4 regions of the Embleya sp. NPDC005971 genome follow, and region 4 is predicted to be linked to each of the others. Evidence: riboswitches for the same ligand, from Rfam matches in the RefSeq annotation. Region 4 holds a riboswitch; each other region holds the start of a gene.
The links. A riboswitch is a leader RNA that binds a small molecule or an ion and turns the genes downstream of it on or off. The one in region 4 is predicted to bind cobalamin.
Positions count from the first base shown of each region.

Region 1: another riboswitch for cobalamin. It lies ahead of ABZ374_RS00090 (ABC transporter substrate-binding protein); the one in region 4 lies ahead of ABZ374_RS39790 (CoA-acylating methylmalonate-semialdehyde dehydrogenase).
Region 2: another riboswitch for cobalamin. It lies ahead of ABZ374_RS20520 (cob(I)yrinic acid a,c-diamide adenosyltransferase); the one in region 4 lies ahead of ABZ374_RS39790 (CoA-acylating methylmalonate-semialdehyde dehydrogenase).
Region 3: another riboswitch for cobalamin. It lies ahead of ABZ374_RS38165 (ribonucleoside-diphosphate reductase subunit alpha); the one in region 4 lies ahead of ABZ374_RS39790 (CoA-acylating methylmalonate-semialdehyde dehydrogenase).

Region 1 is NZ_JBEXUX010000001.1:15,184-22,287, forward strand. Features, by position in the region: gene ABZ374_RS00085 (iron ABC transporter permease) at 1-135, opposite strand, end outside; gene ABZ374_RS00090 (ABC transporter substrate-binding protein) at 132-1,121, opposite strand; cobalamin riboswitch at 1,277-1,516, opposite strand; gene ABZ374_RS00095 (DeoR/GlpR family DNA-binding transcription regulator) at 1,602-2,405, opposite strand; gene galT (galactose-1-phosphate uridylyltransferase) at 2,578-3,684, shown strand; gene galE (UDP-glucose 4-epimerase GalE) at 3,690-4,655, shown strand; gene galK (galactokinase) at 4,652-5,761, shown strand; tRNA gene ABZ374_RS00115 (tRNA-Arg) at 6,098-6,170, opposite strand; gene ABZ374_RS00120 (Gfo/Idh/MocA family oxidoreductase) at 6,332-7,104, shown strand, end outside.
Region 2 is NZ_JBEXUX010000022.1:11,416-18,519, reverse strand. Features, by position in the region: gene ABZ374_RS20550 (L,D-transpeptidase family protein) at 1-672, opposite strand, end outside; gene ABZ374_RS20545 (HAD-IA family hydrolase) at 765-1,445, opposite strand; gene ABZ374_RS20540 (hypothetical protein) at 1,711-2,028, shown strand; gene ABZ374_RS20535 (phosphotransferase) at 2,084-2,857, shown strand; gene ABZ374_RS20530 (hypothetical protein) at 2,901-3,740, opposite strand; gene ABZ374_RS20525 ((2Fe-2S)-binding protein) at 4,084-4,899, opposite strand; gene ABZ374_RS20520 (cob(I)yrinic acid a,c-diamide adenosyltransferase) at 4,875-5,465, opposite strand; cobalamin riboswitch at 5,525-5,652, opposite strand; gene ABZ374_RS20515 (Ig-like domain-containing protein) at 5,897-6,634, shown strand; gene ABZ374_RS20510 (DUF5708 family protein) at 6,759-6,971, opposite strand.
Region 3 is NZ_JBEXUX010000064.1:17,102-24,205, reverse strand. Features, by position in the region: gene ABZ374_RS38210 (dihydroxyacetone kinase family protein) at 1-773, opposite strand, end outside; gene ABZ374_RS38205 (S26 family signal peptidase) at 879-1,220, opposite strand; gene ABZ374_RS38200 (LysE family translocator) at 1,474-2,070, shown strand; gene ABZ374_RS38195 (MOSC domain-containing protein) at 2,084-2,788, opposite strand; gene ABZ374_RS38190 (hypothetical protein) at 2,941-3,111, shown strand; gene ABZ374_RS38185 (VOC family protein) at 3,239-3,616, opposite strand; gene ABZ374_RS38180 (GNAT family N-acetyltransferase) at 3,745-4,569, shown strand; gene mug (G/U mismatch-specific DNA glycosylase) at 4,650-5,225, shown strand; gene ABZ374_RS38170 (hypothetical protein) at 5,338-5,526, shown strand; cobalamin riboswitch at 5,660-5,910, shown strand; gene ABZ374_RS38165 (ribonucleoside-diphosphate reductase subunit alpha) at 5,986-7,104, shown strand, end outside.
Region 4 is NZ_JBEXUX010000071.1:14,544-21,647, forward strand. Features, by position in the region: gene ABZ374_RS39780 (enoyl-CoA hydratase/isomerase family protein) at 1-796, opposite strand, end outside; gene ABZ374_RS39785 (acyl-CoA dehydrogenase family protein) at 793-1,935, opposite strand; gene ABZ374_RS39790 (CoA-acylating methylmalonate-semialdehyde dehydrogenase) at 1,940-3,439, opposite strand; cobalamin riboswitch at 3,639-3,809, opposite strand; gene ABZ374_RS39795 (pyridoxamine 5'-phosphate oxidase family protein) at 3,829-4,269, opposite strand; gene ABZ374_RS39800 (hypothetical protein) at 4,748-5,410, shown strand; gene ABZ374_RS39805 (epoxide hydrolase family protein) at 5,456-6,631, opposite strand; gene ABZ374_RS39810 (serine hydrolase domain-containing protein) at 6,752-7,104, shown strand, end outside.

The DNA.
Region 1 (7,104 bases), on a different contig from region 4:
CACGCCGACCACCAGCGACAGCCGTACCCGGCCGCCCGGCACGTCGGCCGGCGGGCCCCGGTCCGGCGGCGGCGCCGCGCCCTCCCCACGGAGCACCGCGATCCGGGCCGCCGTCGGGTCCCGATCGATCGTCATGACCGGTCGGGGTGGAGCTGCTTCGCGAGTTCCTCGACCGCGTCCACCGAGCGCGGCCCCGGCTGGGCGACGGACAGCGAGATCACCGGGAAGGCGTTCGCCAGCAGCGCGGGTACGTCGGCGAGCACCGGAGTGGCCCTGAGCGTGGTGATCTTGGCCTCCGCCGACGGCGTCACGTAGTCGTAGATCAGCACCACGTCCGGTTTGCGTTCGGCGACCTGCTCCCAGGAGACCTTGGTCCAGCGCTCGTTCAGGTCGGCGAACACGTTGCGGCCGCCGGCGCGGGTGATGATCTCGTTGAGCATCGAGTTGCCGCCGGTGGTCTGCGCCGCGTCGGCGCCGGAGTTGTACACGAAGACCTTGACCGGTGCGGCGCCCGCGAGCCGCGCGGTGACCGCGTCCAGCCGCCCGCGCAGTGCGGCGACGGAGCCTTCGGCGCGCTCGGACACGCCGAAGATGCCGCCGATGGAGCGCAGTTCGCCGTAGAGCTGTTCGAAGGTGACCGGTGCCTTGGCGCAGCCCTCGGGATTGAGGTGGGTCTTGATGTTCAGTTCGCCGAGTCGGGCGCGGGTGTGGCCGGACGACTCGGAGAAGCCGTCGGGGTAGCCCGAGTAGACGAAGTCGGGCGTGGCTTCGAGCAGTTTCTCCAGCGAGGGTTGCGCGTCGGCGAGCACCGGGATGCGCCCGTACGCCTCCCGGTATCTGTCGCCGATGGTGCGGCCCTTGAGGTACGCGGTGCCCACCATCTTGTCGGCCAGGCCCAGTTCGAGCATCAGCTCGGTGGCGTTGGAGGTGAGCGTGGCGGCGCGCTGCGGCGGCCGGTCGTAGGTCGTGCTCACACCGCAGTTGTCGGTGTCGGTGTACGGCTTGTACGCGGTGGGTGCGGGGGCGCTCGCCTTCTTGTCCTGCACCGCCCCGCCGCACGCGGTTGCGAACAGTGCGAGCGCGGCGACCGCCGCGGCCCACGAGTGTCGGCTGCGGCCCATCGGTGTCCGCGTTCGTATCGGCGTCGGCATCGTCGAAGCTCTCCCTTGCGAGTCCTCGTCGGGGGAACTCGGGAGGGAGGGAGCGCGGCGGCGGACACCGCTCGGCGCCGTCGTCCGACGGACCCGCCCGCGAGGTCCCGGAAGTCCGCGTGCGCGAGGCGAACGCGGGCGACGGCAGGTCTTCGGACTCGTGGGCGGGTTCCGCGGGCCACGGGTGCGTGGCCGGGTCGTCCTACCGGTCGCCGCTTCCCGGATCCCGTTTCACCGGGCCCAGTGCTGATGGCGACTTTCGTTCCCACTTACCGCTGCGGGGCAGTTCCGGATTCGCACCGGATTCCCTCTTGCGACACCCGGAATCGGTCGAAGCCGGGTGAACCGTTCGCAAGGGCAGCCTAACCATGGGCGCCGCGGCGGCCGAGCGAGGGTGCTTTTTCGGCTGCCGCTCGGGCGACTTCGGCTGCCGCCCGGCGACTTCGGCCGCTACTGGGCGACCAGGATCTCCAACCCGGCGTCGCGCAGCGCGTCGAGCGTGTCCCGGTCGGCCGGGCCGCTGGTGATCAGCAGGTCGATGTCCGCCAGCGGGCACACCTCGGCGAGTTCGATCCGGCCCAGCTTCGAGCCGTCGGCGACCACGACCCGACGCCCGGCGGCCCGCAACATCGCCCGCTTGGCCTCGGCCTCGGGCAGGTTCACGTTGGTGATGCCACCCGTGGGGTGCACGCCGTTGCAGCCGAGGAAGACCGTGTCCGCGTGGATGCGCTCCAGGATGTGGTCACCGAGCGGATTGATCAGCGAGTGCTGCAACGGACGCAGCGTGCCGCCGGTGACCACGACGGAGAACCGGGGGATGGCCCGCTCCAGCTCCAGCGCGATGGTCAGTCCGTTGGTGAACACCACGAGGTCGCGCAGGTCGCCGCGGTCCACCAGGGCGCGGGCCACGAACGTGGTGGTGGTGCCCACGTCCAGGACCACGCTCTCGGACGGCGACACCAGCGCCGCGGCGGCCCGCCCGATCAGCGTCTTCGCGGGCGACGCCGAGGTCAGCGCCTCCTCGAAGGACGGCTCGACCCGGGGATCGCGGCCGGTGAACATCGCACCGCCGCGGACCCGGCGCAACCGGCCCTGGCGCTCCAACACCTCCAGGTCGGCCCGGACCGTCACCCGCGAGATGCCGAACGCCTCGGCCAGGTCGGTGACCTTGGCGAAGCCGCGGTCCGCGATCGTCGCGGCCATCCGGGCGCGGCGGCCCTCGGCGGGCAGACCGTCGGTGTCGTCGTCAGGCATGGGCAGCATCTTGCGGACACCTTCCGAAACTTGTCAAACCGCAGCCGGGGCCGCCGATATGACGACGCGATTCGACGGGATTGGCAGGCATCTCGGGGTCTCAGGACTTTCCCAGAGTCTTCTCATCGCTTTCTCATTGACAAGTTTTGGAAAGCTTCGCAAAATTGGAGACATGAAGAAGACTCAGGCCGTCATGGCCGACGGTCGCGAGATCGTCTACTACGACACGCGGGACGACGCGGTCCGCACCGCCGTCGACCCGCGAGATCTCGCGCCCGTGGTGAGCGGGTCCGAGATGCGCTACGACCGACTGCTCGACGAATGGGTCGTGGTCGCCTCGCATCGGCAGACCCGGACCCACCTGCCCGCTGCCGACGCGTGCCCGCTGTGCCCGTCCACGCCCGAGCGGGCCACCGAGGTCGCCGAGGCCGACTACGAGGTGGTCGTCTTCGAGAACCGCTTCCCGTCGATGTCCGGCTCGTCGGTGTCCGGGCCCGGCGCGGTCGACCGGCCCGAACCCGGCTGGGACCGCGACCCGTTCCCGCGCCGGCCGTCCGGCGGACGGTGCGAGGTGGTGTGCTTCACCCCCGAACACGACGCGTCCTTCAAGGACCTCACCCCCGAGCGCGCGCGCCTGGTGCTGGACGCCTGGACCGATCGCACCGCCGAGTTGTCCGCGCTGCCCGGCGTCGAGCAGGTGTACTGCTTCGAGAACCGCGGTCGGGAGATCGGCGTCACACTGCCGCACTCGCACGGGCAGATCTACGCCTACCCGTTCGTCACGCCGCGCACGGCCACCATGGTCGCGAGCACGGCCGCACACCGGCACCGCACCGGCCGCAACCTGTTCGAGGACGTGCTCGCCGCGGAGCGGGCGGACGGGTCGCGGATCGTGGCCGAGGGCGAGCACTGGACCGCGTTCGTGCCCGCCGCCGCGCGGTGGCCGTACGAGGTGCACCTGTATCCGAACCGCCGGGTGCCGGACCTGCTCGCGCTGGAGGAGGCCGCGCGCGCCGAGTTCGGGCCGATGTACCTGGATCTGCTCGGCCGCTTCGATCGGCTCTTCGACGGCGAGCCCGCGCCGTACATCGCCGCCTGGCAGCAGGCGCCGGTGCGCTCGGGCCGGATCGACTTCGCGCTCCACCTGGAGCTTTTCTCGATTCGCCGGGCACCGGGCAAGCTGAAGTACCTTGCCGGGAGCGAATCCGGGATGGGTGTGTTCATCAGCGACGTACCGCCGGAGACCGCGGCGGCACGACTGCGGGAGGTCGGCGAATGAAGCTCATGGTCACCGGCGGCGCGGGCTACGTGGGCAGCGTGGTCGCCGCCCATCTGGTCGCGGCCGGACACGACGTGGTGGTGCTCGACGACCTGTCCACCGGGCATCGGGACGCGGTCCCGGACAAGGCCGCCTTCGTCGAGGGCCGGGTCCAGGACGCCGCGCGGTATCTGGACGCGTCGTTCGACGCGGTCCTGCACTTCGCCGCGTCCTCCCTGGTCGGCGAGTCGGTCACGGAGCCGGCCAAGTACTGGCACAACAACGTCGGCGGCTCGCTCGCGCTGCTGGACGCGCTGCGCACGCACGGCGTCGGCCGCTTCGTGTTCTCCTCCACCGCGGCCGTCTACGGCGCCCCCGAGGTCTCGCCGATCACCGAGGACGCGCCGTGCGCGCCGACGAACCCGTACGGCGCCTCGAAGCTGACCGTCGACCGGCTGATCACCTCGTACTGCGACGCGTACGGCCTGCGGGCGGTGAGCCTGCGCTACTTCAACGTCGCGGGCGCGTACGGCCGGTACGGCGAGCGGCACGCGACCGAGACCCACCTGATCCCGCTGGCCCTCCAGGTGCCCAACGGCACCCGCGGCTCGGTCGCGCTCTACGGCACCGACTACCCGACGCCCGACGGGACGTGTGTGCGCGACTACATCCACGTCGCCGACCTGGCCGACGCGCACCTGCTCGCGCTCGCCGCGACCGGTGCGGGCGGCGCGGCCACCGGGCACCTGATCTGCAACCTCGGCAACGGGACCGGCTTCTCGGTCCGCGACGTGGTGGACGCGGTCCGCACGGTGACCGGCTGCGCGGTGCCCGCGCACGAGGCGCCGCGCCGGGCGGGCGATCCGCCGGTGCTGGTGGCCGCCGCCGACCGGGCGCGCGACCTGCTCGGCTGGCGTCCCACCCGGACGTCGCTGGAGGACATCGTGGCGGACGCGTGGACGTTCCTGCGGGACGGCGAGGCGGGAGGATGAGCGAGTTTCGCGTCGAGGGCGTCTGGGCGGCGCCGGGCCGGGTCAACGTGATCGGTGAACACACCGACTACAACAACGGGTTCGTGCTGCCGATCGCGATCCCGCAGACCGCGCGGGCGGCCGTCGGGCGGCGTACGGACGGCCGGCTGCGGCTGGCCTCCGGGCACGCCGGGAGCGAATCGGTCGACCTGGCCGTCGCCGACCTGGCGCCCGGCGCGCTGACCGGGTGGTCCGCGTACCCGGCGGGCGTGTTGTGGGCGCTGCGCGCGGCGGGGCACGAGATCGGCGGTGCCGACATCAGGATCGACAGCGACGTGCCGGTGGGCGCGGGGCTGTCCTCGTCGGCGGCGCTGTCCTGCGCGGTTGCGCTGGCGCTCGACGATCTGTACGAACTGGGCTTGGATCGCCTTGAGTTGGCCCGGATCGCGCAGCGCGTCGAGACCGACTTCGTGGGTGTTCCGGTGGGCATGCTGGACCAGATGGCCTCGCTCGGCTGCGTCGCGGGCCACGCGTTCTTCCTGGACTGCCGCGATCTGACCGGCCGTCAGGTCCCGTTCGACTGCGCGAGCGTGGGGCTGCGGCTGCTGGTGATCGACACCCGGGCCAAGCACGCGCTCGTGGACGGCGGGTACGCGGAGCGCCGGGCCTCGTGCGAGGAGGCGGCGCGACTGCTCGGGGTGCCGTCGCTGCGCGAGCCGGCCGACCCGGACGCGGCCCTGGCGGCGCTGCCGGACGGGCCGTTGCGCCGGCGGGCGCGGCACGTGTTCACCGAGAACGCGCGGGTGTTGCGGGTGGTCGAGGCGCTGGCGGCCGGCGACGTCCGGGCGATCGGGCCCGAGCTGACCGCGTCGCACGTGTCGATGCGGGACGACTACACGATCTCCTGCCCCGAACTGGACGCCGCCGTGGACACCGCGCTGGCCGCAGGTGCCCTGGGCGCCCGGCTGGTCGGCGGCGGGTTCGGCGGCTCGGCCATCGCACTGGTCGACGCGGACCGCTGCACGGCGGTCGAGGAGGCGGTCGCGAAGACCTTCGCGGCCCGCGGCTTCACCGCCCCGCGGTTCTTCCAGGCGGTGCCGTCGGCGGGCGCGCGCCGGGACTCCTGACCGACTCCGAACCGGCTTCTCCCTCGGGCGATCACGCGACCGGCGTGGTCGCCCGAGCCGTTCCACCGGCATCGGGCGAGCCCGCTCGTTCACGTCCCGGGAGCCGTCTGTTTCCGGCCAGAACCCCGTGCGCCGCAAACACTGCGAAAGGGTGCATTGCCGACCCGTGTCGACCCCCTGTGTGGGGCCTCGGTCACCGCTCGCGCAAGCCCGGTGACGGTCCGGCACGAACGTCTGGCCGGCGTCGTGCACCGGGTCGGGCCGGACGGCCGAGCACCGGGGCCGACCTGCGCGGACGCCGCCCGGGGGTGCGGGCGGCGGACGGCGGCGTGGCGGTGCCCCCGGCAGGACTCGAACCTGCGACCAAGCGCTTAGAAGGCGCCTGCTCTGTCCACTGAGCTACGAGGGCGTGGGCGAATCAGGATCTTGCACCGGATCCGGTCGCGGCACAACAGAATAGGGCCGTGTGCATGCCTCACCGGCGTTCCGATGGTCACCGTTACCTGATCAGACGCAGTTGGCGGCCAGAATGTGATCAGAGAAGGGCCGAAACGGACAGAGGGAGGCGCAGTGGGTCCCACCAGGACTGTACTTGTCGGCTACGGCGTGGGGGGCTCGGCCTTCCACGCGCCGGTCGTCGAGGCCGTGGAGGGCCTGGAGCTGGTTGCCGTGGTGACCGGGAATCCGGAGCGCGCGGCGCAGGTGCGCGAGCGGCATCCGCAGGCCGAGGTGATCGGGACGACCGAGGAGATGTTCGCTCGCGCGGGTGACTTCGACCTCGTGGTGATCACCGTGCCGAACCGCTTCCACGTCCCGCTGGCCACCCGGGCGTTGGCGGCCGGGCTGCACGTGGTGGTGGACAAGCCGTTCGCCGGGACCGCGGCCGAGGGGCGGGAGCTGGCCGCGACGGCGACGCGCCACGGACGATTGTTGGGCGTCTACCAGAACCGGCGCTTCGACGGTGACTTCCGGACCGTGCGGCGGCTGGTCGAGGAGGGGCGACTGGGCGAGGTGCACCGGTTCGAGTCGCGGTTCGAGCGTTGGCGTCCACAGGTGCGCACCTCGGTGTGGAAGGAGCAGGCCGATCCGGCGGAGCTGGGCGGGATCCTGTACGACCTCGGGACCCACCTGATCGATCAGGCGGTCACGCTGTTCGGGCGCCCCACGCACGTGTACGCCGAGTCGGCCGCCCGGCGGCCCGGGGCGCTGGTGGACGACGACACCTTCGTCGCCCTGACCCACCCGGGGGGCGTGCGGTCGCATCTGTGGATGAGTGCGACGGCGGCCGACCTCGGGCCGCGTTTTCGGGTGCTGGGGTCGACGGCGTCGTATGTGAAGTTCGG
Region 2 (7,104 bases), on a different contig from region 4:
GGTCTCGTTGAAGAGCCGCTGCACCAGGCCCTTGTCCCGGACGTTCACACATCCGTGCGAGGCACCGTTGTAGCCGTTGGCGGCGAAGTCGGCCGAGTAGTGCACGGCTTGGCCGCCGGAGAAGAACATCGCGAACGGCATCGGCGTGTGGTAGAGCGTCGACACGTGGTCGCGGCTCTTGAAGTTGATGCTGAACGCGCCCTCACGGGTGGGCGTCTCGGCCGAGCCGAAGCGCACGGCCGTGGAGTACTGGGTCTGGCCGTCGATCACCCAGGTGAGCCGGTCGGTGCGCTTGTCGATGCAGATCGCCCGGCCGGTCAGGCACCGCTCGTCCAGCCCGGCCTGTGCGGCCGGCGGCTTGGGCGAGGCGGGCTTGGTGGTCGGCGGCTTGCTCGTCGGCGGCTTGCTCGTCGCGGTGGTGGCCGGCTTGCTCGTGCCGGGCTTGGCGGAGCTGGGCGCGGCGCTGGTGGGCGCGCCGGTCGTGGGCGCGGCGGAGGTCGGCGGCGCGGTGCTCTCGGGCGCCGGCGTCACCGGTGCGGACGAGGAGGTGGCGGGCAGCGGCGACTGCGCTCCGGCTTTGGCGCTCGAGTCACTCGACGAACCGGAGTTGCAGGCCGACAAGGCCAGGATCGCGGTCACGGTGACCGCGAGGGATATACGCGTCTTCTTCATCGAGTGGTGCCTCTCCGACCCAAACCCAAATGTGGATGTTCCCCGAGTCGTGCACCCTTGTAGACGCCAATGGGACCCGAGAGGTTGCGTTCCTAGTTTGACCCATTCGTGTGAATGTTCAGCCGGACATGTCCCGCCGTGACCAGTTCGGGATCGACCGGACGCAGATCCGAAGCCCACGCGTCCAGCGCGGCGCCGATCTCGCCCTCGGCCAGGGCCGCGCCGATGCCCAGACAGCGCATGCCGGCCGCCTCCGCGGCCCGCACACCGCTCTCCGCGTCCTCCACGACCAGGCAACGATCCGGCCGCACGCCCAGCAGTTCGGCCGCGCGCAGGTAGCCCTCGGGTGCCGGTTTGCCCTCGCGGACGTCCTCCGCGGTGACCATGTACACCGGTTCGGGCAGTTCCGCCGCACGCAGTCGGCCGCGGGCCACCCGGCGGGTGCCGGACGTGACGATGGCCCAGCGCGCCGCGGGCAGCGCGGCGAGCAGACCGACCGCGCCGGGCATCGGGCGGATGCCGGTGAAGTCCCGCTCCTCGCGCTCGACGATCCAGGCCGCCTCGACCTCGGCGTCCAGCGTGGGGGCGACCACGCGGACCAGGTCGATGTCCCGCCGCCCGTAGGAGGCCGCGACGGCCACGTCCGGGTCGACGCCGCGGTCGCGCGCCCAGGCGCGCAGGATGCGTTCGATCAGGGGATGGGAGTCCACCAGCACGCCGTCGAGATCGAACAGGATCGCGTCGCAGTCGAGCGTGGTGCCGTCGTTCGCCATGCGGCCAGGCTGTCAGGAGCGGCGGGGCGGCGTCGAGGACTTCGGTCAGGTGATCACCGCGCCTGGAACGACACTTGGAACGACACCTGGAACGACACCCTGAAGGGCGCCTTGAGGCGTCACCCACACGGCTCAGCCGTTGATCAGAAGCGATCATCTCCGGACCTGGGACGACGGGCCCGTTGCCTAACCGTCACGTTTGCGCCAACCCCAACCGGCTAGGGGCTCACTACGGCCCGGACACGCTCACCCCCAGGCGGACGTCATGTACTTGGTTCTCGCCCTGCTTGCACTGATTGTGATGTTCCTGCTGATACCCGGGCTGGCCTGGCTGGAGGACCACATGTTGGGGCCCCAGGCCCTGCCGAATCCGACACCCGTACCGCCGACCACACGACCGGCGGTCGAACCCGCCACCGCGACCGCCGCGCCGGCCGCAGCCGCGCTGCCCGCCGTGCCTCGGCCGACCGGGCACACCGCGCGATCGGGACGGGCCCGGCACGCCCGCCGCCCCGATTCGCCGATCGCCTACCGGCACCACATCGGTCGCCGACGCCCGCCCCGAGCCCCGGTCCTTCGTTGACCACAGGCGCACCGTCCCGGAGGCGACCCTGAGCGAGCCCCCCGCGCCGCCGCCGGTGCGTATCGAATCCGTACCGCCCGAACTGGGCTCCCCGCTGGGCGCCGCGCCGCTGTCCGCGCACTCCGACGTCTGGCATGTGCGCGGCAGTGGCGCCGACGCGGTGCTCAAACTCGCGACGCCGGACGGTACGGCGTCCGCCAATCCGCGCTACTGGGCCCGTGAGGTCGAGGCGTACGAGAGCGGCTTCGCGCCCACCGTGTACGCCGCCTTCGGGCTGACCGCGCCCCGGGCGTTGCGGGCCGACCGGCGACCGGACGGGTCGGTGGCGCTGTGGCTCGACTACGTGCGAGGGCGGTCCGGGACCACGTGGGACCTGCCCCGATGGATCGATTTCGCCCGCCGACTCGGCGCCGCGCAGGCCGCGCCGCGCCCGGACGCGCCACTCTGGTTGTTCGAACCCCCGTCCCCGGTCGGACCGCTGGCGGAACGCGCCGCCGAACTGCCGTACGTACCGTGCCACCTGGATCTGCGTCCGGTGAATCTGATCGCGCGGGAGGAGGACTTCGTGCTGTTGGACTGGTCGCATGTGGGCTACGGGCTGCCGGGCGAGGACCTGACCGGGTTGATCCTGGCCCACGCGGCCGAGCCGGAGTCGGCCTCGGAGCTCAATGCCGCGTTGCCGGCCGAGTACGCGCGGGGCGCGGGGCGGTCGGAGGCGGACGTACGGGTCGCGATCGCCGCGACGGCGCCCGCGAGGTACGGGCCCGGCGCGGACGAGGCGACCCGACGGGTGTTGCGGATGTGGACGCGGGAGGCGTCGGCCGGCTGAGCGCCCGGGAGCCGGGTGCCGGCGGGTCGTCGCGCCCTCGTCCCTATCGGCGCGACCTGCGGAGCGCCCAGATCAGGACCAGGACGGTCGTCGCCGCAGCGATGGCGGCGGGGATCGGACGGCTGCGGACCTCCGCCGCGCCGGCCAGGCTCGCGTGCCGGAGCGGGTCGGGGGTGTGGTCGAAGAGCTGGTTGCCGGCCGCGTGGCCGACCTCGACGGTGCGGTCCTTGGCGTGGCCGACCCGGTTTCCCGCCACCTCGCGGGCCCGGGCGGCGCCGTGGCCGGCGGCTTCCTTGACCTGCTCGGCGCGGTGGCCGGCGGCCTCTTTGACCTGTTCGGCACGGTGGCCGGCGGCTTCCTTGGCCTGTTCGGCCCGGTGACCGGCGGCCTCCTTGACCTGCTCGGCCCGGCGCTCGACGGCCTCCTTGGCCTGTTCGGCGCGATGTCCGGCGGTCTCCTTGGCCTGTTCGGCGCGGTGCACGGCGGCCTCCTTGGCCTGCGCGGTCCTGTGTCGGGTGGTCTCCTTGGCCTGGTCGGCCCGGTCGCGGACCGCGTCCTCGGCCGACTCGGCCCGGTCGGCCACGGCGGCCGCGATCCGTTGCGCCCGGCGCCGGGTGCGCGGCGCGGCGCGGTCGATCCGCTCGGCCGCCTCGCCGACCTTGCGGTGGATCGCCTCGGGCGGCTCGGCCTGGGTCAACTCCTCCACGGCGTGGTCCACTTGCTCCTGTTTGTGGCCGGGTGTGCGCTCCTGCCGGGGAAGCTCGGACGGCACGCGGGGTTCGACGACGGAATCGGCGGGCGGTGGCACGGTCGGGTCGACGGCAATCTCGTCGGGCTCGCGCGACGCGGACCTGCCGCCGGGCTCTCGGCCTGGGGTACTCATCGGTGCGTACTCCTCTTCACGGTCTCGATGTCCTCGCGTCATCGCCGAGGACCGCGCGCCCTACGTCTGCCCGGCGAGCGGCCGGTCATTCGTCCTCGGCGGCCCTTCGACGGCCGGGGCCGTCTCCCCGATCCTGCCGGGGGCGCAGACCCGGCAGGACCGAGGACACGGTCCCGGCGTTCGGTGCGTCGATGCCGGAATCGGTGTCTCCGGGACGAGGCTAGGAAAGTCCGCGCCGCAGATCCGGGAATGTCACCCGGATGCGCGGCGGCGTGTCCGATGGATCACCCGCTCGGCCGGATCCGGAGCGCGTCCCGGGGGCCGAGCGGGCGATCGTACGCGGTCAGTGTGCGCCGTCACGCCCGCGCGCCGACGACCCGATCCGGACCCGGGTCGGTTGCGGCGGCTTGTCGTGGAAGACGCAGTCGCCGCACGTACCGCCGCCGGGAATCCGGTAGTACAGGCAGCACGTGGTGCGCCGGAACGCGCCCAGGGCGCCGTGCAGCCCACTCCCTCGCAGCAGGCCCGTGGCCAACAGACCGTCGGCGAACGACCGGGTCGTCGTCACGAGTTCCGGCTCGTCCGGCGCCGGGTGCCGGTGCAGCACCCGGGCCGCACCGACCAGCGCCGACGCGGCGTTGCCGGCCAGCAGGCGCTCCGCGATCGGCACCACCGCCCGAGTGGCCCGGGCCAGCGGCACCAGGTGCGCGGTCATCACCGCGGCGTACACCCGGTCGATCCCGGCCCGGTCCGCGAGCACCGGCGTCGGGATCGGATCCGGCGCCCACAGTTCGATCGCACCGCTCGCCGGGAAGCGCCAGTGCGTCCGGACCGGGTCCAGGTCCGGCACGACCCGACCGAGCACCGCCGCGCCGAGCGCCACCGACCACAACCGCGAGGCCACGCCCAGGTACAGGATCGACGCGGCGACCCGCGGCTCGTCGGTGCGCAACCGGCCCCGCACGTACTCCACCCGGGCCGCCCACGCGTCGGGCGCGGCGCGGTCGTACAACTCGACCAACGGCCGAAAGCCCGCGCCGTCGGCAATCGCTCCGGTCCGCAGCACGAAGTAGGGCCCCACCTCGGCGACTCGGGCCATCGCGTCGCCGACCTCGGGCCGTGCCGCCGAACCGCTCAGCGGTTGTCGCCCGGACGCCACAGCAGATCACCCGCGCCACCCGCGTCGGCCCGTCGGGCGAGCACGAACAGCAGGTCGGACAGCCGGTTGAGGTAGCGCGCGGTGAGCGGGTTCACCGTCGCGGACCCACCCGCCGCCGGTTCGTCCGCCTCGATCAGCGCCCAGGTCGAACGTTCGGCGCGCCGGGCCGCGGTGCGGGCCACGTGCAGCAGGGCCGCGGCGGGGCTGCCGCCGGGCAGGACGAACGAGCGCAGCGTGGGGAGTTCCGCGTTGAACGCGTCGCAGTGCTCCTCCAGCCGGGCCACGTCGGCCTCGGTGATCCGCAGCCGGGTGTCGCCTTCGGCGATCGGCGCGCACAGGTCCGCGCCGACGTCGAACAGGTCGTGTTGCAGTTGGGCCAACACCGCACGGGTCTGCGGCTCCGGGTCGCCGAGCGCGAGCACGACCCCGATCGCCGCGTTGGTCTCGTCCGTGTCGGCGTAGGCCGCCAACCTCGGATCGGTCTTGCGCGTCCGGGAGTTGTCGCCCAGCGCGGTGGTACCGGCATCGCCGGTACGGGTGTAGATCCGGCTCAGTACCAAGGACATGGCGCAGCACCGGCCTCTCTCGGGGAAATCCGCCCCGGTTGGTGAGGTGGCGACGACGTGAGTCTCCTGGCTCTCGGCTCTTCGCTCCTCCCGGCCTTCCCACCCCGTCGCGGGGTCGTGGCCGGTGTGGGAGTCGCTCCCCGATCACAGTGGCGGGACCGCGTCGGATTCACACCGACTTCCTCGTACCGCCGTCGCATAGCGCCTCCCACCATGACACGCGCGCCGGGCCGGGTCCACTGTCGGGCCCGGTCGGTCCACGCTTGTGGGTGAAGCTCGCCGCCGCTCCGCGTGCCGCGTCGCGAACCGGTGGGCACTGCGCACAGGATCGGGGTTCGAGAGCGGCTCCCTCGGCCGGCATCGGATCCGGCGGGCGCCGGCCGACCCATCCCAGATCCGGCCGTGTCCGGACCAGAGTGCCGGAGGATTGTGTGGCCACGGTTTCCGGAACACCCGAACCGGCCGTCCGGATGCGTCGAGTCGGTGTGGTGCTCGTGTGGTGCGCGGTGTTGTTCGGTGTGGGCGCCGGGTGCCCCGCCGTTGCCGTGGTGCCCATCCCGTCGCTGCCGCCCGTGGTCGCCGGCCCGGCCGGCGACTCCGCTCCGGGCTCGCGTGTCGACCGGGTACGGCCGAACGGCGGGTTCGGAGCGCCGATGCCGGCCGCGCCGCGGGCCGTCACGGATCGGGTCGGCACTCGCGCCGGGCAGTCGGTGGACGTCCCGGTGCTGGCCGGCGACACCGGTGAGGGGCTGGCCCTGGTGTCGCACACCAATCCCGAGCACGGTCTGGTCCTCGACGTCGAGGGCGCTCCGGACGAGGGCACGACGGAGGCCGTGTTGCGCTACACGCCGGGGCCGGGCTTCGCCGGGCGCGACGGCTTCCATTACACGATCGTCGACCGGCTCGGCCGCCAGGCCACCGCGACCGTGCGGATCGACGTGGCGGCCGATCCGGGAGCGGCGGAACGGGCGGTCGAGCCGAGGACGGGCCGGCTCGGCGTGCCTCGCGGCGTCGACGAACTGCGGGCGCCGGCGGCCGTGACGCGGCAGGGCGGGCACGATTCGGGCGGCGGGCTGTTGCTGTCGGCCTTCCTGGGCTCGGCGTTGCTCGGCGCGGGCATCCTGGGTTGGGTGGCGCACCGTCGGCCGGGGCGGCGGCAGGTGCGCTGAACGGGGTGATCGGCGGGCCGATCGCCGGGCCGGTCACCGAACCGATCACCGAAGCGATCGGGAAGCGACCGGAAAGCAGTCGGGACGCGATCACCGGGCCGTTCGCCGCGCTCGGCGCACCCGGTCAGGGCTTTCGGGCCTCCCGGGCCTCCCCGGCCTCGCGGGTCAACCGGTAGAGCCCGTACAGCACTTCGGCGATGCCGACGATCAGCAGCACGACGCCGATCTTCCCGAGCGCGATCACGGGTGTGTCGACGTCGTCCGCGAACAGCTTCAGGGCCGCGCCCACCAGCGCGCTCGCCAGGCTGGCCGTCAACGAACCGCGTGCCTTCGTCATGTTCTTCCCTCCTCCACTCGACCTGCGGACATGCCCACGAGGCTAGGTCCGGGGCCGGGGCCGGCACGCCCTCCGCGAGGACGACCCGGCGTACACACTTCGGCCCAGGCGGGGCCCGATTTCCGGCCCGCGA
Region 3 (7,104 bases), on a different contig from region 4:
GCGACCCGGTCGCCGGCGGCCAGGCCGGTCTCCCCGACGATCCGGTCGAGCAGTTCGGTGACGAAGTCGTCGGCGGGGGCGATCCTGTCCCGCCGCACGCCCGCCTCGCCGTGGATGCCCAGGCCCAGTTCGACCTCGTCCTCGCCGAGTTCGAACCCGGGCCGGCCGGCCGCCGGCACCGTGCACGGGGTCAGCGCGACGCCCATCGTGCCGACCGCGCGCGCCGCGGCCGTCGCCTCGGCCGCGACCTCGGCCAGACTCGCGCCGGCCTCCGCCGCCGCGCCCGCGACCTTGTGCACGAACACCGTCCCGGCGATCCCGCGTCGGCCCGCGGTGTCGTCGCCGGTCGCGAGCGCCACGTCGTCGGCGACCACGACGGTCTCGACCGCGATCCCCTCGGCCCGCGCCAGCTCGGCGGCGAGCCCGAAGTTGAGCCGGTCCCCGGTGTACGACTTGACCACCAGCAACACGCCCGCCGGTCCGGCGACCGTGCGGATCGCGGCCAGGATGGTGTCGGTGGACGGGGAGGTGAACACGTCCCCCGACACGGCCGCGGTGAGCATCCCGGGCCCGACATAGCCCGCGTGCGCGGGTTCGTGGCCGGCTCCGCCACCGGAGATCACCGCGACTCGGCCGCGCTCGGCGTGGGCCAGGGCGTCGGCGCGCAGCGCGACGTTCGCATCGGCCAGCAGCGCGATGTCGGGATGGGCGAGGGCGAGTCCCTCGAGCATCTCGGGGACGACGTCGCGGGCGGCGTTGATCAGCTTCTTCATGGCTGAATCTCTACCTTCAAGCGCACCGGACCAACCCCATCGGGGGCGCGCGGATCACGCGCGATCGGGTGCGTTGTCCGGTGTCCCGGCCGACCCCGGTGCCTGTTACTCCATGGACACCGGCGCACGCACCTTCCGGGAGGCGCTCGGGCGCGGGACGCCGTCCACCGACACGCAGATCCCGTAGACCCGGGCCTGCGACGTCCAGCCGTTGGCGCGGCCCCGGTTGTTGCTGATCTGCACGCGCGCACGGGCGCCGTCCAGCGCGGAGACCAGGTGGAGGTACATCTTTCCGGCGACCCGGGCGAGCACGATGTCACCGATTTCGAGGCGGGCCGGGTCGACCGGCGCGACGGTCACGAGTTGGCGACTGCGAATAAGCGGGACCATGGAGGCCCCGCGCGGGCGAAACTCGACGGTGGCGCCGTGCGCCACCTTGGCGGCCATGCTGTCCATCATCCCCATCGCGCACCAGGATGACGGATGAACGCCGAGCCTGCCACGGGTTTTTTCGCGCCGTCGGGCAGCCTGCCCGACGCCCTCTTGGCGAACCCGGTTGCCGGGAAATGCGGGGGCCGGACACAATTGCCCGACCAACGAACGGCGGCGGCGACGGTTGCGGCGACCGCCCGTACCACCAGCGGGGGCACGTGTGATCGGGACCGGCGCGATACTCGGGGTGAGCGCGGTGGCGCTCGGGATGGTGCTGACGCCCGGGCCGAACATGATGTACGTGACCTCGCGCAGCATCACCCAGGGCCGCCGGGCCGGCCTGGTGTCGCTGCTCGGCGTGGGGCTCGGCTTCCTGATCTACATGTCGATGGCCAACCTCGGTCTGTCCGCGGTGTTCCTGGTGGTGCCGGAGTTGTACACGGCGGTCAAGCTCGCCGGCGCGGCCTATCTCGGCTGGCTCGCCTGGCAGGCGCTGCGGCCCGGTGGCGTGTCGGCGTTCGCGCCGCAGGAACTGGCGCCGGACTCGAATCGGCGGCTGTTCACCATGGGTCTGTTGACGAACCTGTTGAACCCCAAGGCCGCGATCATGTACCTGTCGCTGATCCCGCAGTTCGTCGATCCGGCCGCCGGACACGTGCTGCTCCAGGGATTCGCGCTGGGCAGCATCCAGATCCTGATCAGTCTCACGGTGAACACGATCCTGGTGCTCGCGGCCGGCACCATCGCGGTGTTCCTGGCCCGGCGGCCGTCCTGGCTGCGGATCCAGCGCTACCTGATGGGCACCGTCCTGGGCGGACTCGCGATCAAGCTGGCCACCGATCGGAGCCACCCGGCCACCGCGTAACCGGCGCCGCGGCCTATCCGGCCCGGTCCGGCGCGGGTGCCGGCTCGGGCGCGGGTGCCGGGGCGGTGCGCTTGCGGGCCACCTCGCGTGCGTACTCGGGCAGTTCCGCGACGTCGAGCAGTCGTGGCAGCAGGTCGGCCTCGGTGGTCAGGGCCCGGAAACACTCGCCGATGGTGAGGTCGTGGGCGGGGCGGGAGACGATCGTGATCCCGTCCCCCGCGACGATCTCGCCCGGTTCGATCACCCGAAGGTAGGTGCCCGGCAGGGCGCGTTCGGTGAACCTGCGTACCCAGCGCCGCTCGTCCAGCCACAGCGCGAAGGTCGCACACGGGATGCGCGGGGCGGACACCTCCAACAGCGGTCCGGCGGCGCCCACTCGCCAGCGCTCACCGATCAGCGCGGCCTCCAGGTCCAGGCCGGAGGTGGTGAGGTTCTCGCCGAAGCTGCCGTTGCCCAGTTCGCGCCCGAGCTCGCCGGCCCACATGTCGAGGTTCTCGCGGCCATAGGCGTAGACGGCCTGATCGTGTCCGCCGTGGTGTTGTCGGTCGAATACCCGGTCGCCGACCAGGCCGCTGCCCGGTTCCTCGGCTCCGGGTCCGGGCGGGCGCACGGAGACCGCGTGGTCGACGGGTCGTTTGTCGATCCCGGTCGTTTCGACCCCGGACCCGGTCGGGTTGGGGCGCGGCCGGGCCAGGTTCACCGATATCACGTGCGGCATGTCCGCAGGCTACCGGGCCGGCGGCGGCCGGGATCGGGCCGATTGCGCGAGCGCCGACCGCGTATCCGTGCCGGACCGGGGCAAAAAGCTGATATCGGCGCCCTCGGGGACGCCGCGGCCCGTCTGTCCGGGCTTCAGGGAGGGACCACGACATGAGTTCGCTGTCGAAGACGCTCAAGAAGATCCAGGGTTACATCCGCCGCAATCCGCGTCAGGTCGAGCAGGGCCGTCGGCTCGTGCGCGACCGGCTCGGCCGTCGGCGCGGCGGCAGCGGGCAGGGCCCGGGCAACCCGCCGAGCAACTCGCCCGACAACACCGGCTGATCCGACGATCCGGGGCGAACGTGCCGCGCTCGTCGGCGAGTCCGGTGCGTTCACCCCGGATTTTCGTGCGCGCGGCCCGGGTTCACGGGCGGGCGCCCCGGGTCTCCGTGATCGAGCGCGGCGACGCTCATCCGATCAGGGTGCGTTTGGCTCGCACGACACAGAATTCGTTGCCCTCGGGGTCGGCCAGTACCGTCCACGACTCGTCGCCGGTCTGGCCGACGTCCACGCGGCGGGCGCCGAGGGCGAGGACCCGCTCGATCTCCGCCTCCCGCTCGCCGGGTCCGGCGCCCGGGGTCAGGTCCAGGTGCAGCCGGTTCTTGACCGCCTTGACCTCGGTCACCGGCATGAAACAGATGCCGATCGGCGCGCCCGGCTCGGTCCCGACGACCACCTCGCGCTCGCGCTCCGACAGGATCTCCCACCCCAGCACGTCGGCCCAGAAGCGGGCGAGGCCGGGCAGGTCGTGTGCGTCGATCACGATGTGATGCAGCGAAATGGCCATGCCCGCCATTGTGTGCCGCGGGATCGAGCGGGCCAACGGGATTACCGCCCGCGGGCGCGGCCGCTCGTTCCGTCGCCGGCGCGGCCTCCGCCGGTAGCGAAAAGGGTGTTCGTGTCACACTGGCCCGCATGCCGAAGTCCGCCGCCGAGGTGCGCGCACATCTGGAGACGTTCTACGACGCGGTCGCACGTCGGGCCGCTCACGCGGAGACATTCGGCGGACTGACCCTGTTCGTCCGGGATGGCCAGGGCTGGCCCCGGTACGCACGTCCCACGCTCGGCGGCTCCGTCGAGCCCACCGCCGCGGATGTACGCGCGGTGCGGGCACGACAGAGAGAGTTGAAAGTGCCCGAGTCGTTCGAATGGGTCGACGAGACCACCCCCGCGCTGCGCGCGGCCGCGATCGAGGCCGAGTTGCATGTGCACGAGCACCCGCTGATGGTGCTCGATCCCGCCGAACGCCCCGCCGAACGACCGTTCCTGCCGGACCTGGTGACGGTGCGTCGGATCCGGGCGGACGCGACCGATCTGGCGATCGTGCACAGCGTCGCGGCGGTCGGCTTCGCGAATCCGGGCACCGCGTCCGGCACCGACGGTCCGACCGAGCGGGACACCGCCGCCCTGGGCCAGGACCCGGACCTGCTGTCCTACCTCAACGAGCGGCTGCGCTCCGGCGAGACGGTGATGTACGCCGCGTACGGCCCGACCGGACCGTTGTGCGTGGGCAGCTACCAGCATCTGTACGACACCACCGAGATCGTCGGCGTGGCCACCCTCCCCGCGGCCCGACGCGGCGGCCTCGCGGCGGCGGTGACCTGGGAGCTGGCCGGGCACGCGCTCGACGACGGGAGCGAGACGGTGTTCCTGTCCGCGGGCGACGAGGACGTGGCCCGGATGTACGGCCGGCTCGGCTTCCGGTCGGTGGGCACCTCGATGATCGCGGACGCGCCGTGAGCGGGCCGGAACCCGAGCCGGCTCCCGAGCGGCCGCTCGTGCTGCCGATCCCGCCGGGCCGCAATCCCACCGCCGCCGAGATGGCCGCCGCACACGGCCGGAGCATCCCGGACGTGATCGGGCCCAACCTTCGGGTGTTGTTCTGCGGGATCAACCCGGGCCTGTGGTCCGGGGCCACCGACCGGCACTTCGCCCGACCCGGAAACCGGTTCTGGCCCGCGCTGTACGCGAGCGGGTTCACGCCCCGGCTGCTCGCGCCGACCGAGCAGCAGCGGTTGCTCGCACTCGGCCTCGGCATCACCAACGTGGTGGCCCGCACCACCGCCCGCGCGGACGAGTTGACCAAGGACGAGTACCGGGCGGGCGGCGCGGCGCTCACCGCCCGGGTGCACGCGTACCGACCGGCCTGGCTGGCGGTGCTGGGCATCGGTGCGTACCGGACCGGCTTCGGCCGGCCCAAGGCGGTGGTCGGCCGGCAGCCCGAGACGATCGGCGACACCGGGATCTGGGTGTTGCCCAATCCCAGCGGCCTGAACGCGCACTGGACGGCGGCGGCGCTGGCCGAGGCGTTCGCCGAACTGCGGGTGGCGAGCGATCCGGACCCGGGCCCGGATTCGGCGGCCCCACCCGGACCGGGCGGCGCGCCGCCCGCGTGACGGGCGGGTCGGGTCCGTTTCGACGACCTGTATCCGAGTCGACACGTCAACCGACCGAGTGGCATCACCCGGTTGGTGGTTACTTCACGCCGTCTTGCACGGTTGGGTCGGCATGAAGATCCTGCGAGCCCCGTTCGGGCCGTGGCCCACCGAGACGTTCGAGACCCCCGTTTACGAGGCGTTGGTCGCCGAGTGGCGCGACTCGGGTCGGGAGGTGCCGCGACCGGTGGACCGACCGCACGACCGACCGGCCCGGCACGCGCGCCCGGCCCGGCCCGGGCCGCGCACCGGTCGCCCCTGATCCGCGCACCGCGCGTCCCACGCGTCCCGGGGCGAACCACCCCACCGCCGCCCCGGCGGCGGTCCGTGGTACGTCGAGAATCGCGACACGACACAACACCTGGGGGTGCGACGACCACCCCGCCACTACATATATGCTCTGCGACGTAGCTGGTTCGCCGTTCCGAGTTCAGCGGAACGGCGAGGCAAGAGGGAACCCGGTGCGAAGCCGGGACTGCCCCGCAACGGTGAGCGGGAACGAACGTCGTCCTGGAGCGCCGAACGCCGAGAGGCATTCGGGGCCCGACGACCATGGGGAACTCCGCGGTCCGCCGAGCACGTCGTGCCCGGTGGTGCCCCGGCATGCCCGCGAGTCCGAATACCTGCCGGCTGCCCGTGCCCTCGGGCGCGGGGTCACTGTACGTACGAGCTCGCGAGGAGAGAGCACGTGACCGTTGTGGACAGCGTGGGCACGACCCGGATGCGGATCGACGAAAGCCCCGAGGAGCAACTCGCGACCCTGGTGCGCACCCAGGCGCGCGATCTGCCGGAGGTCGATCCGGATCGGGTCGTCCGCCGGGTCGTCGCGGGTCTGAACGAGGGCGCGGACCGGGCCGCCGCCGCGGACCTGGCGGTGCGTACCGCCGCCGAACTGATCGCCGAGGAGCCCGGCTACTCGCGGCTCGCCGCGCGCCTGCTCGCCGGCCGGATCGCCGACGAGGCGTTCGAGGCCGGCGCCGGTTCGTTCAGCGCCGGCATCGCGCTGGGCCGCCGGGAGGGCATCATCGGCGCGGAGACCGCGGCGTTCGTCGCCCGGCACGCCGCCGAGTTGGACGCCGCCGTGGACGTCGAGGGCGACCGCCGGTTCGAGTACTTCGGCCTGCGCACCGTGTACGACCGCTACCTGCTGCGCCACCCGGTCTCGCGCAAGGTGGTCGAGACACCGCAACACTTCCTGCTGCGCGTCGCATGCGGCCTGGCCCAGGAGCCCGGCGAGGCGATCGGCTTCTACCGGCTGATGTCCTCGCTGGCCTACCTGCCCAGTTCGCCGACGTTGTTCAACTCCGGCACGGTGCACACCCAGATGTCCTCGTGCTACCTGCTCGACTCGCCCAAGGACGAGCTGGAGTCGATCTACGAGATGTACGGGCGGATCGCCCGGCTGTCGAAGTTCGCCGGCGGCATCGGTGTGGCCTGGTCGCGGGTGCGTTCGCGCGGCTCGCTGATCCGGGGCACCAACGGGCACTCCAACGGCATCGTGCCGTGGCTCAAGACGCTCGACTCGTCGGTGGCCGCGGTCAACCAGGGCGGCCGGCGCAAGGGCGCGGCCTGCGTCTACCTGGAGACCTGGCACCCGGACATCCTGGAGTTCCTCGAACTGCGCGAGAACACCGGCGAGGACGCGCGCCGCGCGCACAACCTCAACCTGGCCAACTGGGTGCCGGACCTGTTCATGCGCCGGGTCGAGGAGGACGGCGTCTGGTCGCTGTTCGACCCGAACGAGCTGCCCGAACTGCCGGACCTGTGGGGCGCCGAGTTCGACAAGGTCTACGAAGCCGCCGAGCGGGACGGCCGGTTCGTCCGGCAGTTGCCCGCCCGC
Region 4 (7,104 bases):
TGGGCGACTTGGCGCGGATCTGCTCGGCGGCCTGCCCGGCCGCCGGATCCCCGCTGTGGTCCAGGCGATCGAGGATCTCCTCGACACTGTCGCCCGCGTAGCACGCGTCGATCCAGGCGCGCCGCTCGGCGAGTTCGCCGGTGGGGGCCGGTTCGGCGAAGCGCGCGAGGACGTCGGCCGGTTCGCCGGTGGCCAGCGCGTCGAGCATCGCGTCCAGCCGATGCGAGGGCACGAAGTGGTCGGCGAGGCCGCAGGTGATGGCGTCGCCGGGGCCGATGGCGGAGCCGGTCAGCGCCAGGTGGGTGCCCGACTCGCCCGGGGCGCGGGCGAGCAGGTGGGTGCCGCCGACGTCGGGGACGAATCCGATGCCGGTCTCGGGCATGGCGACGGTCGAGCGTTCGGTGACGATGCGCAGGCCGCCGTGCGCGGAGATGCCGACCCCGCCGCCCATCACGATGCCGTCCATGACGGCGACGTAGGTCTTGGGGTAGCGGGCGATGCGGGCGTTGAGCCGGTACTCGTCGCGCCAGAAGTCCAGACTCGCGGTGCCGCCGGAGACGGCGTCGGCGTGGATGGCGCGGATGTCGCCGCCCGCGCACAGCCCGCGCTCGCCCGCGCCGGTGATCGCCACCAGCCGTACGTCGTCGTCGTGTTCCCAGGCGGTCAGAGCGGCGTCGATCCGCGACACCATGTCGTGGGTGAGCGCGTTCAGCGCCCTGGGCCGGTTCAGCACGATCCGGCCCAGGGCCGCCTGCCGGTGGGTCAGTACCGGATCCTGGTCCGTGGTCGGGGTCATCGGGCCGCTCCGATCAGTCCGCGCGCGACGATCACGCGCATGATCTCGTTGGTTCCTTCGAGAATGCGGTGCACCCGCAGATCGCGAACGATCTTCTCGATGCCGTAGTCGGCGAGGTAGCCGTATCCGCCGTGCAGTTGCAGTGCCCGGTCGGCCACCGAGAAGGCGGTGTCGGTGGCGAACCGCTTGGCCATCGCGCACAGTTGCGAGGCCCTGGGGTCGCCCTCGTCGAGCGAGGAGGCGGCGTGCCACACCAGCGTGCGGGCGGCCTCCAGTTCGGTGGCCATGTCCGCGAGTTGGAAGCGCAGGGCCTGCGCGTCGATGAGCGCCGAGCCGAACGCCTCGCGGTCGGTGAGATGGCGCACGGCGGCATCCAGCGCGGCTTGCGCGCCACCCAACGAGCAGGCGGCGATGCCGATCCGGCCGCCGTCGAGGGCGCCCATCGCGATCTTGAACCCGTCGCCCTCGGCGCCGAGCCGGTGGCCTGCGGGCACCCGCACGCCGTCCAGGATCACCTGGCGGGTGGGCTGGGCGTGCCAGCCCATCTTGCGTTCGTTGGGCCCGAAGGACAGCCCGTCGGCGTCGCCCTGCACGACGAACGCGGAGATGCCGTCGGCGCCGTCGGCGCCGGTGCGCGCCATCACCAGGTACACCGCGGCGGAGCCGGCGCCGGAGATGAACTGCTTGACGCCGTGCAGGAGATAGTCGTCGCCGTCGCGGGTGGCGCGGGTGCGCAGCGCGGCGGCGTCGGAGCCGGCTCCCGGCTCGGTCAGGCAGTAGCCGGCCAGATCTCGCATCGAGCACAGCCCCGGGAGCCAGCGGGCGCGCTGCTCCGGCGTACCGTGCCGGTCGATGGTCGCGGCGACCATGTTGTGGATCGAGTAGTAGGCGGCGATGGTCGGGCAACCGCCCGCCAGCGCCTCGTGGATCAGCGCGGAGTCGAGCCGATCGAGCCCCGAACCGCCCGCGTCCTCGCGGACGGTGATGCCGCCGAGGCCGAGGTCGGCGCCCTTGCGCAGGACGTCGACGGGGAAGTGGCTGGTGCGATCCCATTCGATCGCGTTCGGGGCGAGGTGTTCGCGGGCGAAGTCCCGGGTGGTTTCGACGATCGCGAGCTGGTCGTCGGTGAGCGTGGTCACCGGGTCAGTCCATCGTGGGGATGTCGAAGTTCGCGCTCTCGCGCGCGGTCGAGGGCCAGCGCGAGGTGATCGTCTTGGTCCGGGTGTAGAAGCGGATCGAGTCGGGCCCGTGCTGGTTGAGGTCGCCGAATCCGGATCGTTTCCAGCCACCGAAGGTGTGATAGGCCACCGGCACCGGGATGGGCACGTTGACGCCGACCATGCCGGTGTTCACCCGGCGGCCGAAGTCGCGGGCTGTGTCGCCGTCCCGGGTGAAGATGGCCACGCCGTTGCCGTACTCGTGCTCGCTCGGCAGCCGCAGCGCGTCCTCGTAGGAGGCCGCGCGGACCACGGACAACACCGGGCCGAAGATCTCCTCGCGGTACACCCGCATCGAGGTCGTCACGTGGTCGAACAGCGACGCGCCGACGAAGTAGCCGTCCTCGTGGCCGGGTACGCGCACGTCGCGGCCGTCCACGAGCAGCTTGGCGCCCTCGGCGACGCCGATGTCCAGGTAGCCGTGCACCCGATCGAGCGCGTCCCGGCCGACCAGCGGGCCGAAGTCGGCGTCCGGGTCGTGCGAGGGGCCCACGCGCAGCGTGGCGATCCGGGCGACGAGCTTTTCCACCAGCGCGTCGGCGGTCTCCGCGCCGACCGGAACTGCCACGGAGATGGCCATGCAGCGTTCCCCGGCGGAGCCGTAGCCGGCACCGATCAGCGCCTCGACGACCTGGTCGAGGTCCGCGTCCGGCATCACGATCAGGTGGTTCTTGGCGCCGCCGAAGCACTGGGCGCGCTTGCCGTTCGCGGTGGCGGAGGTGTAGACGTACTCGGCGATCGCGGTCGAGCCGACGAAGCCCAGGGCCTGTACGCGCGGGTCGGTCAGGAGTGTGTCGACGCTCTCCTTGCCGCCGTGGACCACGTTCAGCACGCCGGGCGGCAGGCCCGCCTCGACGAAGAGTTCGGCCAGGCGCAGTGGCACCGAGGGGTCGCGCTCCGAGGGCTTGAGCACGAACGCGTTGCCGCAGGCGATGGCCGGCGCGATCTTCCACAGCGGGATCATCGCCGGGAAGTTGAACGGGGTGATGCCGGCGACCACGCCGAGGGGTTGGCGCATCGAGTGCACATCGATGCCGGAGCCCGCGTTGTCGGTGAACTCGCCCTTGAGCAGGTGCGGGATGCCGGTGGCGAACTCCACGACCTCCAGGCCGCGTTGCAGGTCGCCGTGGGCGTCGGCGATGGTCTTGCCGTGCTCGGCCGACAGCAGCCGGGCCAGCGACTCGCGTTCGGGTTCGACCAGTTGCAGGAAGCGGGCCAGGACTCGGGCGCGCCGCTGCGGGTTCCAGGCGGCCCACGCGGGTTGGGCCTGCTCGGCGTCGGCGATGGCGGCCAGGGTGTCGGCGCGATCCGCGAGCGGAACGCGTGCCTGTACTCGACCGGTGTTGGGGTCGTACACGTCGCCGAACGCGCCGGATGCGCCGGGGACGTGCTTGCCGCCGATGAAATGGGAAAGTTCGCGGACCATGAACGACCTGTCTCTCGTCGGGTGCGATCCGGAGGTCGGGGCACGACCCGGGTGCGCAACGTCGGCGCGGGTGCGCGTGGTTGCCCGGTGCGGGTCGACGTCGAAGTGGTCAGGAAAACCTGGTGGGTTCGACGTTCGCAGGATCATCCGGGGCGAGGGCGCGGACCGGTGTCATGCGTGTTTGCTCCATCCTCGTGGACAACACGGATATACCCGCGGCCGGTATCCTGACTTCCGGATCGACGCACGATGCCCGCCTTCCCGGCCTTCGCCAGTGGCTTGGTGCTGCGGCAGCGCACTCCCCGGTCACAGTGGCGGGACCATGCCGGATTCACACCGACTTCCCTGCACCGCGGACCTTGTAGTTGAAGACGATATAGTCGGACGTCCTAGTAAGTCCAGTGCCGGCCGTGACCCGACGGCCGGCGTTCGAGGGCGAGTCCGGTGACGAGTTCCGAGGTGACCCGGATCCACACCTGATCCTCGCCGAGGCCGTCGAGGTCGGGCAGCAGACGATCCAGGTGGGCGACGACGTGCGGATCGCCGACCCGGGAGGCGTGTCCGGTCACGGTGCCCGTCCAGCCGGTGCGGGTGGCCCGGTCGACGTGGTCGGCCTGGAACGCGACCACCGCGTCGTGCGCGGCCTTCGCGAGCGAGGAGTCGAGCGGGGCCCGGAACACCACACACTCGCGATCGACGGCGAACGCCACCAGGTGCACGGCCGGCAGCGCGCCCTCGCTCACCACGACGCGTCCCAGTCGGGCGTCGGCCATCAACCGCAACGCCTCATGGCGACCGAGGGGACGTTTCAGCACGGCGTCTTCGCTCATTTCCAACCCTTTGGCCCGCCCCCGACCGGGGGCCGGTCCGGCCGCTTCCCCGGGCGATGGGTGCGGCGGCCGGGCCGACCTCGGCTGCGCACGAAGCAGGTACGGCCGGGCTCGACCGCGCTCTCCGTGCGGGCCGACCCGGTGGGTCGGCCGCACCTCCGACTCTGCTCCCGGTCCGTGCGGTCGAGCAGGGCCGTTGGGCCCGGTCGGGTTCGGCGAAGGTCCTCGGCCGGCTGGGGATCGGGGAGCAGCGGTCCCCGCGGGACGTCGAGGTCGCAGGGCGTGCGCTTCGGGGGAGTGCGCCCTGCCGGTGCTTCCGTGCTCCGTCCGATGCGCGCGTCGGCGGCCGAGCGGCCGGGCACGGATGCACACGCGACACCGGGCGCCCCGCCCGCCGCCGCCCCCGGGCCCACCCACTTGATCCACCCGTCCGGCCGCCGTGCGGCTGCCGGACGCCTGCCAGGAATACGAGGAAACGATGACCGACCTCGAATCGCCGCGCGTGCGCTGCAGCGCGGCCCCCGGCGGCCGCCCCGGCCGCCGGCCGAAGCGTGGACACGGCGTTCCCGCGGGGGATTTACGCACGCCCGCGACCTACGACCCCGAATACCGGATCTGGATGGTCGCCCACCTGGCCCGCCTACTGGACCGAGGCCCCGACCCGGTACTGCTGAGCCTGGGCCGCGGCACCGGGCCCGTCGAAGCCGAACTGGCGCGCGCCGGGCACCGGGTGCTCGCCGTGGACGTGCCACCGGAGGCCGTCGACCCGGCCCGCCGCCAAGGCGTCGACGTCGTGCGTGCGGACGTCCCGGACCGGACGTTGCCGAGCGGTGCCCGGATCGTCGTCTACGCCGACGGCCTCGGCTGCCGGCCGAACCACCCGACCCGGGGCCTGCGTTCGATCCTGGAACGGGTCCGCGCCTGGTCGCCGGCCGGCACCGGCGGCCTGGTGGTGGCCGACGACCCGCCCCGGGCCGGCCGGGCCCTCGGGAAGGTCCCCGGCCTGTCCTGGCTCGCCGCCCTCGCGCTGGCCGACGAAGCCGAACTGGTCGGCTTCCGGGACGTGACCGCCGCCACGATCGGCTACCTGCACCCCCGGACCGGCCCGCGCGAGCGCGCGATCGTCACGGCCCACCACTGAACACCGCCCGGCGCGCACCATCGACACCGCAACACCGGCCCGGGGCTACCGCGACAGCGCCGCCCGATAGGGCCGGAAGAACGCGCGCAGCTCCTCCGCGTACAGCTCGGGCTCCTCGAACGCCGCGAAGTGCCCGCCGCGCGGGGGCTCGGTCACTCGCACGACGTTCGTCATGCGCTCCAGCCAGGCCCGCGGCGGGCGCACGACGTCACCGGCGAAGAGCGAGAATCCGGAGGGTACTTCCACCCGCCGGGCGTGCTGCGCGAGCGGGATCGCGGCGTTCGCCCGGTACATGCGCATCGACGAGCCGATCGTCTCGGTGAACCAGTACAGGGAGAGGTTCGTGAGGATCTCGTCCTTGGTGAAGGACCGCTCCACCTCGCCGGCGCAGTCGCTCCACCCCCGGAGCTTCTCGACGATCCACGCGGCGAGCCCGGCCGGCGAGTCGTTGAGTCCGACGGCGGCGGTCTGCGGCTTGGTGCGGTGCATCGCGGCGTAGGCGCCCTCGGTGCCGCCCCAGGCGATCGCCTCGTCGAGCCAGGCGCGTTCCTCGGGCGCCAGGTCCGCCGGGTCGCCGGTGAACACGGGCAGGCCCGCGTCCGTACGGTGGACGGCCACGACCCGGTCGGGGTGGTCGAGCGCGAGGTAGCGGCTCACGTGGCTGCCCAGGTCGCCGCCGGCCGCGCCGAAGCGCGGATAGCCCAGGATGTCCATGAGTTCGGCCCACAGGCCGGCGACGGCGATCGTGTCGAGTGCCGCGCCGGTGGGGCGGTCGGAGTATCCGAAGCCCGGCATGTCCGGCACCACCACGTCGAACGCGTCGGCGGGGTCGGCGCCGTGCGCGCCGGGATCGGTGAGGAGCGGGATCACCTTCGTGTAGCGCCAGAACGAGTCCGGCCAGCCGTGGCCGAGCACCAACGGCAACACCGGCCCGGTCGGCGCGACCGCCCGGGCGTGCACGAAGTGGGTCCGAAGACCGCCGAGCGGCACCCGGAAGCGGGGCAACCGGGCGAGTGCCGCCTCCTGCGCGGGCCAGTCGAAGCCGTCCGCCCAGTAGGCGAGGAGCTCGCGCAGGTAGTCGAGATCGGTCCCGAGCGCCCACCCGGCCTCCTCGGGCGTATCCGGCAGGCGCGTCGCGCGCAACCGCGACCGCAGGTCCTCCGACGCCGCGGGCGCGGTCTGCGAGACGAAAGGCTCGGGGCGAGGCAGGGCATCCGACATGGAACGCATGCTAACCGGGCCCGGAGCGTGAACACGCCCACCGGTGGCGCAACATCGGCCGCGCCGCCGGTGGGCCGGGTATGTCTGGGGGCCCACGCTCTCGAACGAAACGGACCCCACGTGCGCATCCGACTGTCGCGTCCGCCCCGGATCCCGAAACAACGTCCGCGCCGCACCGGGCCGGCCCGGCGCCGGGCCCGACTCGCCGCGGTGACGGCGGCGACGCTGCTGAGCCTGACGGCCGCCGCCCCGGCGCCGGGCACCTCGATCCCGACGCGATCGCCCGCTTTCGCCGACGTCGCGCAACCGGCGCCGCCCTTCGCCGAGACCCTGACCCCCGAACTGGTCGCCCTGATGCAGCGACTGCGCGTCCCCGGCGCGATCGTCTCCATCCGCACCCCCGAATGGGGCACCTGGACCACGACCCTGGGCACCGGCAACCTGGCCGACGGGACCCCCATCCGCACCGCGGA